Regions from separate parts of the Brenneria sp. L3-3C-1 genome, predicted to be linked through region 1. Evidence: predicted binding sites of a transcription regulator. Region 1 holds the regulator's gene; each other region holds the start of a gene.
The links. Region 1 encodes LexA, which represses DNA repair genes until DNA is damaged. Its sites were predicted from a motif close to TNCTGTATGTACATACAGNA; they were not measured.
Positions count from the first base shown of each region.

Region 2: a site for LexA is predicted at 1,307-1,326, ahead of dinB (DNA polymerase IV). Genes of this name have one in related genera too.
Region 3: a site for LexA is predicted at 1,469-1,488, ahead of mutH (DNA mismatch repair endonuclease MutH). Genes of this name have one in related genera too.

Region 1 is NZ_JAEMHF010000005.1:25,654-27,926, forward strand. Features, by position in the region: gene plsB (glycerol-3-phosphate 1-O-acyltransferase PlsB) at 1-17, opposite strand, end outside; gene JG725_RS11785 (diacylglycerol kinase) at 157-510, shown strand; gene lexA (transcriptional repressor LexA) at 620-1,228, shown strand; gene JG725_RS11795 (DUF3861 family protein) at 1,498-1,776, shown strand; gene zur (zinc uptake transcriptional repressor Zur) at 1,833-2,273, opposite strand, start outside.
Region 2 is NZ_JAEMHF010000012.1:52,838-55,110, forward strand. Features, by position in the region: gene pepD (beta-Ala-His dipeptidase) at 1-188, shown strand, start outside; gene dinB (DNA polymerase IV) at 233-1,291, opposite strand; gene dpaA (peptidoglycan meso-diaminopimelic acid protein amidase) at 1,618-2,273, shown strand, end outside.
Region 3 is NZ_JAEMHF010000002.1:496,119-498,391, reverse strand. Features, by position in the region: gene JG725_RS08685 (TerC family protein) at 1-460, opposite strand, end outside; gene mutH (DNA mismatch repair endonuclease MutH) at 542-1,228, opposite strand; gene rppH (RNA pyrophosphohydrolase) at 1,928-2,273, shown strand, end outside.

The DNA.
Region 1 (2,273 bases):
TTACGCCAACCTGACATAACAACTTGAAGCCTCTTGTTAGCAATGCGTCGCAAGGATACCAGAAACTGCGCCGGAGATCTGTTGTGATGAGACAACGGTTAAGCGTTAAAATGCGGTCGATCGCTTATAAATAATGGTGAATGGAGGAATAAAACAATGGGGCTGACCCGGATAATCAAGGCAATGGGCTATTCTCTGCAAGGATTAAAGCAGGCATGGCTGCATGAGGCGGCGTTCCGTCAGGAAACCGGGTTGACCATTATTGCCACGATTATCGCTTGCCTACTGCCCGTGACGCTGGTCGAGAAATTACTCCTGATCGCCGTCGTGGTATTGATTATGCTGTTTGAACTGGCGAACAGCGCGATTGAAGCGGTGGTCGATCGTATTGGTACTGAACGGCATGAGTTATCCGGTCGGGCAAAGGACATCGGTTCGGCCGCGGTGTTTGTCGCCATACTGTTGGCGGCTGTCGTCTGGGGCAGTATTCTTTGGCAAAATTTTGCCTGAAGGATTGCATAACTTAATAAAAACCGGCGCTTTACGCACATCCCGGTTCCCAATTGGCAATGACCTGTATATACTCACAGCGAAACTGTATAAACAACCAGGGGGCGGAATGAAAGCATTAACAGCCAGACAGCAGCAGGTTTATGACCTGATCCGCGATCATATTGCGCACACCGGTATGCCGCCAACACGTGCGGAAATCGCCCAGCAGCTAGGATTTCGTTCGCCGAACGCTGCCGAGGAGCATTTAAAAGCCTTGGCGCGTAAAGGCGTCATTGAAATTGTATCCGGCGCATCGCGCGGTATTCGCTTGCTGATGGAAGAAGAGGCTGGCATTCCGTTGATTGGTCGCGTCGCGGCAGGTGAGCCGCTTTTGGCGCAGCAGCACATTGAGTGTCATTACCAGGTCGATCCGTCAATGTTCAAGCCGAGTGCCGATTTCCTTCTACGCGTGAGCGGCATGTCGATGAAAGATATCGGCATTATGGATGGGGATTTGCTGGCCGTCCATAAAACGCAAGATGTCCGTAACGGGCAGGTTGTCGTGGCGCGCATTGAAGATGAAGTGACAGTAAAACGACTAAAAAAACAAGGTAATACCATTCATCTTCTGGCTGAAAACGATGAATTTTCACCTATCGTCGTCGATCTGCGCGAGCAGAATTTCTCTATTGAAGGTCTGGCCGTCGGCGTGATCCGCAATGGCGACTGGAGCTGATTGCCGTCTTTTACAACGGCGGCGCTGACGCGTCTTCTCTATCGCTTCGATTCCGGGGCGATATTGCTTAATCCCTTATATGCGCAAACGCCCCGATGCAACAGATCGCGCGGGGAAAATGAGGTATGTCGTGGAAGCCTGAAAACGCGGCGGAAGGATCTCATCATAGCGCGATATGAAAACGTAGGTTTCGTCCGGCAATTTCTTGTATGGTGTAGCGGGAGAATGAACCTCTTTATAATCACACCTGCATTAAGTGGAATTAGCCTATGTCGAAAAATTATGTCATTACCGTAAAAGATACGGAACAGCCTGAGAATGAAATCTCATTTCAGTTCACCTCGCATGATGATCTCATCAAAGTCATTTCTTTGTCCGATGGTAAAACAGCGCTTCCCGAAGAGCATATTTATCCATTTTTAATCGGTATGAAATTGTTTGGCGAGGTCGTCATGCTTAACAGGAAAGACGAGATGTTCAAAAAAATACATCCGGCTTTAAAAGAGTTTATTGGTGATTTTAAGAAGAGTATAAAAAACAGCCAGTAAACCAAATTCTGGCGGGGCACGGCGAACGTGCCCGATTCGCTGTTAAACAGGTCGGGCTAGCGCTTTTTGATTGGCACCGTATGGTCGTGATCGCAATGATCCGGCTGTTTGCACAAGGCGACTTCCTGACAACCCTCACAGAATCCATGTGCTTCAATAACGCTGTGGTGCAAGGTAAACCCGGCCTGTTGCGCCAAATCACGCAGCGTTTCTTCCACGCCTTCAGTCTGCCGTTCGGTCACCTGACCGCAACGATCGCAGATAAATAGCGCGGAGGTGTGACTGTGACTGTCGATATGATGGCAAAGCACATAGCTATTGTTTGACTCCACCCGGTGAATAAACCCCTGCTCCAGAAGAAAATCCAGCGCGCGGTATACCGTCGGCGGCTTGGCTTGCGGTTCGGATATCCGTAATAGATCAAGCAGGTCGTAAGCGCTGATAGCGCCGGCCTGTTGCATCATCAGGCGTAACACTTCCAGCCGCTGCGGCGTCAG
Region 2 (2,273 bases), on a different contig from region 1:
TCATGGTGATTCATGCCGGTCTGGAATGCGGGTTGTTCAAGAAGCCGTATCCCGATATGGATATGGTTTCAATCGGGCCGACCATCACAGGGCCGCACTCGCCGGATGAACAGGTTCATATCGCTAGCGTCGGTCAATACTGGCAATTACTGACCGCGCTGCTGAAAACCATTCCCGAACGCGCTTAACCTAATTAGCGGGCGGCTTGCCTGAGCCGCCTTTTTAAACCGGTTTATTCCCAGTCCAACACCAACTGGCGCTCAATTTGCGGATCGAGCAGCGTGACATGCAATCCCACCAGCCGAACGCCACGCTCCTCGCGTCTCTCCTTCCAGGTCTGTTGCGCCAGCGTTAGCAAATCCTGTTTATTCAATACCGGCCACACGTGTTCCTGCGTGGTCTGGCGGAAATCATCAAACTTCAGCTTTACCCCTTGCCGGGCAATATGCAGGTCGGGCTTTACCCGTTTTAAGCGCAGCTCCAGCTCCTGATAGAGCTGTTCGATTAAACCTTCGCATTCATGCCAGTGATGAATATCCTGCGCCAGCGTTTTTTCAACCCCGACAGATTTGCGTAATCGGTCTGGGGAAACAGCGCGTTCGTCAATTCCATGACAGCGCTCCCACAGGATACGACCAAATTTACCGAAGCTTTTCAATAGTTCTGCCAGTTCATAATTGCGCACATCGGCACAGGTAAGCAGCCCTTTCTCCGCCAGTCGTTTCGCCGTCACTTTCCCGACGCCGGGGATCTTGGCTAACGGCAATTGCAATATAAATGTATCGACCTGATCCGGCGGGATAACGAACTGACCGTTAGGTTTATTCAGTTCAGAGGCGACCTTGGCCAGAAATTTGATAGGCGCAACCCCGGCGGAAGCCGTCAGACTCAGCTCAGCAAAAATAGCCTGACGAATTTCCTCCGCCATCAGCGTTGCGGAACCATTGCAATAGGGGCTGTCCGTTACATCCAGATAGGCTTCATCAAGAGAAAGCGGCTCAATAAGCGCAGTATAACGGGCGAAAATTTCACGGATCTGCTGGGAAGCCGCTTTGTAGACATCCATCCGCCCCGAAAGCAATGTCAACTGCGGACACAGGCGCAGCGCGGTTGCCGTCGCCATCGCGCTGCGCACCCCATAACGGCGGGCCGGGTAATTTGCCGTACTGATCACCCCGCGGCGTTCGGCGCTGCCGCCAATGGCGATTGGAATATCGCGCAGGCGCGGATTATCACGCATTTCAATTGCAGCGTAGAAGCAATCCATATCGACATGAATAATTTTGCGCATACGCACCCCCGGCAAGACTGTATAAATATACAGGCTTGTCGCAACGCATACAAGTTTGGGAAGTGCGCTGGTTATTTTCGAGCGGGATCGCCGGCCCGTCCCCGAAGCTATCCCGTTAAACACCGCTTTTTGTCGCTAAAAGATCGGAAAAACGTACTCCGATACACTTTCGCCATGAAAATAATTTTTTTATCGGTTTTCACTCTTGATTAAAATTAAGGCGATGATAATGTGACAACGTTTATATGCGCCTAAAGGCAGAGGAATACGGGACGATAATCGTTATACCGTATAGGTAGTACCGCTTCTATTCATCAGGATCCACAATGCAAAAAATCGCGCTGTCATTTGCGATGTTGTTTTTCTTGCCATCTCTTGTTGTTACCAGCGCTGCCAGCGAACCCGCGCCGCTAACACCGATAAAAAAAGAATTAAAACAACAATTATTGGGCTCGCCGATTTATATTCAGATATTTAAGGAAGAGAGTGTATTAGAACTCTACGCCAAACTCGGAAATGAATATCGCTTATTGGAACAGTATCCTATTTGTAAATATTCGGGCGGTCTCGGGCCAAAACGTATTGAAGGTGATTTGAAAAGTCCGGAAGGCTTCTATCAGGTCGATTTGAGCCAGTTGAAACCGGACAGCCAATATTACCGGGCGATTAATATCGGTTTTCCTAATGAATATGATAAATCGCAAGGCTATTCGGGTCGCTATCTGATGATCCACGGCGAATGCGTGTCGGTCGGCTGCTATGCCATGACCAATAATTATATGGATGAGATTTATCGTTATGCGGAACAGGCGCTGCGCAACGGGCAGGTGAAAATCGATCTCGCCATTTACCCGTTCCGCATGACGGAACAGAATATGCAGCGCCACCGCAATTCCCGCTATTACAGTTTCTGGCGTCAGCTACAGCCGGGTTACGCCCATTTCAACCAACATAATCAGCCGCCGGCCATCACCGTATTTAA
Region 3 (2,273 bases), on a different contig from region 1:
ACAGATGGTCGGACAGGCCGACGGCGGTAATCACCGAATCCAGGCTAAAGATGATATCCAGCAGCATGATTTGCACGATCGCCCCAAAAAATGAATGCACCTGTGAGACGTGATCTTCCGATCCCCCCTCCACCGTTTCGTGAATTTCCTTGCTCGACTTCCAGATCAGGAACAGCCCGCCGAAAAACAGGATCAGATCGCGAGTGGAAATGTCATTGCCGAATACGGTAAACAGCGGGTTGGTCAGGCGGATAACCCAGGCAATCGAGGCCAGCAACCCCAGACGCATCAGCATGGCGCCCATAAGGCCGATCCGACGGGCTTTATTCTGTTGGGCTTTGGGGAGTTTGGCGACCACCAACGACAGGAAAATGATGTTGTCGATACCAAGAACGATTTCCAGAATAGTCAGCGTTCCCAGTGCCAACCAGGCATTCGGATCAACAATCCAATCAAACATTATATCAATGCACCTTAAACGAAATGTAAACGGTATTATACGCTGTCAGACAAGTGAACAGGCAAGAGAAAGCGTGGTTGATTACAGCAGAAAATGGCGCGCCAATAGGGGAGCCGTGAATGTTTTCTTCAGGTAGAATCCACGGGGCAGGGTCAGGATGGGTTGCCCGAATTCACCAATCGCTTCCGTCAGGGCACGGCTATTTGCCGCTTTGGGGCGTAATTGTAGCACTTCACCGTGGCGTGCGGTGATACTTTCCACCTGGCCGAGCACGATCAGATCCATCAACTCTTCCCAGTCGCGGCGCAGCCGATCTTCCTCTTCCCGGCTGGGGCTCCAGATCAGCGGCGCGCCGATGCGCCGCTCGCCCAAAGGGATCGGCCGGGAGCCTTCCACCGGGATCCACAATACCCGCGCCAGCTTGTGCCGAACGTGGCTGCTTTCCCATGTTACGCCGCTATTGCCGGTTAACGGCGCCACGCATACAAACGTGGTTTCCAGCGGCCTGCCTTGCTCATCAATGGGAATGGTCTTCAGTTCAATACCGATATCGGGGAAATCCTGCTCGGGTTTACTGCCCGCGCTGGCGCCCAGAAAACGCTCCAGCAGCGTGCCAATCCAGCCTTTGTCCCGCTTCAGATTCGCCGGCAGCGGCAGTTGCGCGATGTCCGCCAGTTCAGCCAGATTATAACCGGCAAGCGACTGCGCCCGTAGCAACAATTCCTGTTCGCTAAGCGGCGGGGTAGTAAGAACGGAGGGTGAATTCATAAAGTATATCGTCCGATTTTTTCCGCTCAAAAAAAACACAGCGGTAGAAAAACATTAACGCACAGTCAGAAGATCTGTTGAGGAAATCAATAATAGCATGATTCTTAGCGATTTTTTTTGCTGCGATAACCATCCTCGTCTCTTATTTTCATAAACTGTGCACCTGTAGACACCGACAATGAACAGGATCTTACACTAGCTTATCCACAGATTTCTTGGATAACCGGTATAAATACGGATTACTGGTTTGATTTACAGCCTTGACGCGCGCCGGTTTTGCTGTTTTTGCCGGTTTTTTATCTGATTTGCGATGATGTCCTGTGGATAAAATCGGTATAGAGCGATCTTTCGCCAGTATTGTGATGATAATAATTTAATCAGGATCTTTGACGGTGGTTTTACCGCTGATTAATGATTTAATATGATGAAAATAAAGGATTATTTTTTATCTGGTTGAGATGCTCATTACCCATGCGGAAATAGGTTGTGCTCACTTTTTCATGGGTTCTACACAAAGATGTCCACAGAAATAGTGAATAAACCGCGAGTGTGGGACTTAACATGTTTATAACTTCGAGGAGATCTGTGGGTTATCCATACCTTATTATAAAGATAACTGAGCCAAGCAGTAGTTTACCGTCTGCCGGGAGTGTGAAACAATCAGGTCATCTTTGCATTATAAGTCTATCGAGGTAGTCGGTGATCGATGATGATGGCTACCGCCCGAATGTTGGTATTGTAATTTGTAATCGGCAGGGACAGGTCTTGTGGGCCCGTCGTTACGGTCAGCACTCCTGGCAGTTTCCACAGGGGGGAATTAACCCCGGTGAAAGCGCGGAGCAGGCGATGTACCGTGAACTGTTCGAAGAAGTGGGATTAAAGAAAAAAGATGTCCGGATTCTGGCATCTACCCGCAACTGGTTACGTTATAAATTACCAAAACGTTTGGTGCGTTGGGATACAAAACCGGTATGTATCGGCCAAAAGCAAAAATGGTTTCTGCTACAGTTGATGTGTAATGAGTCGGATATCAATATGCAAAGCA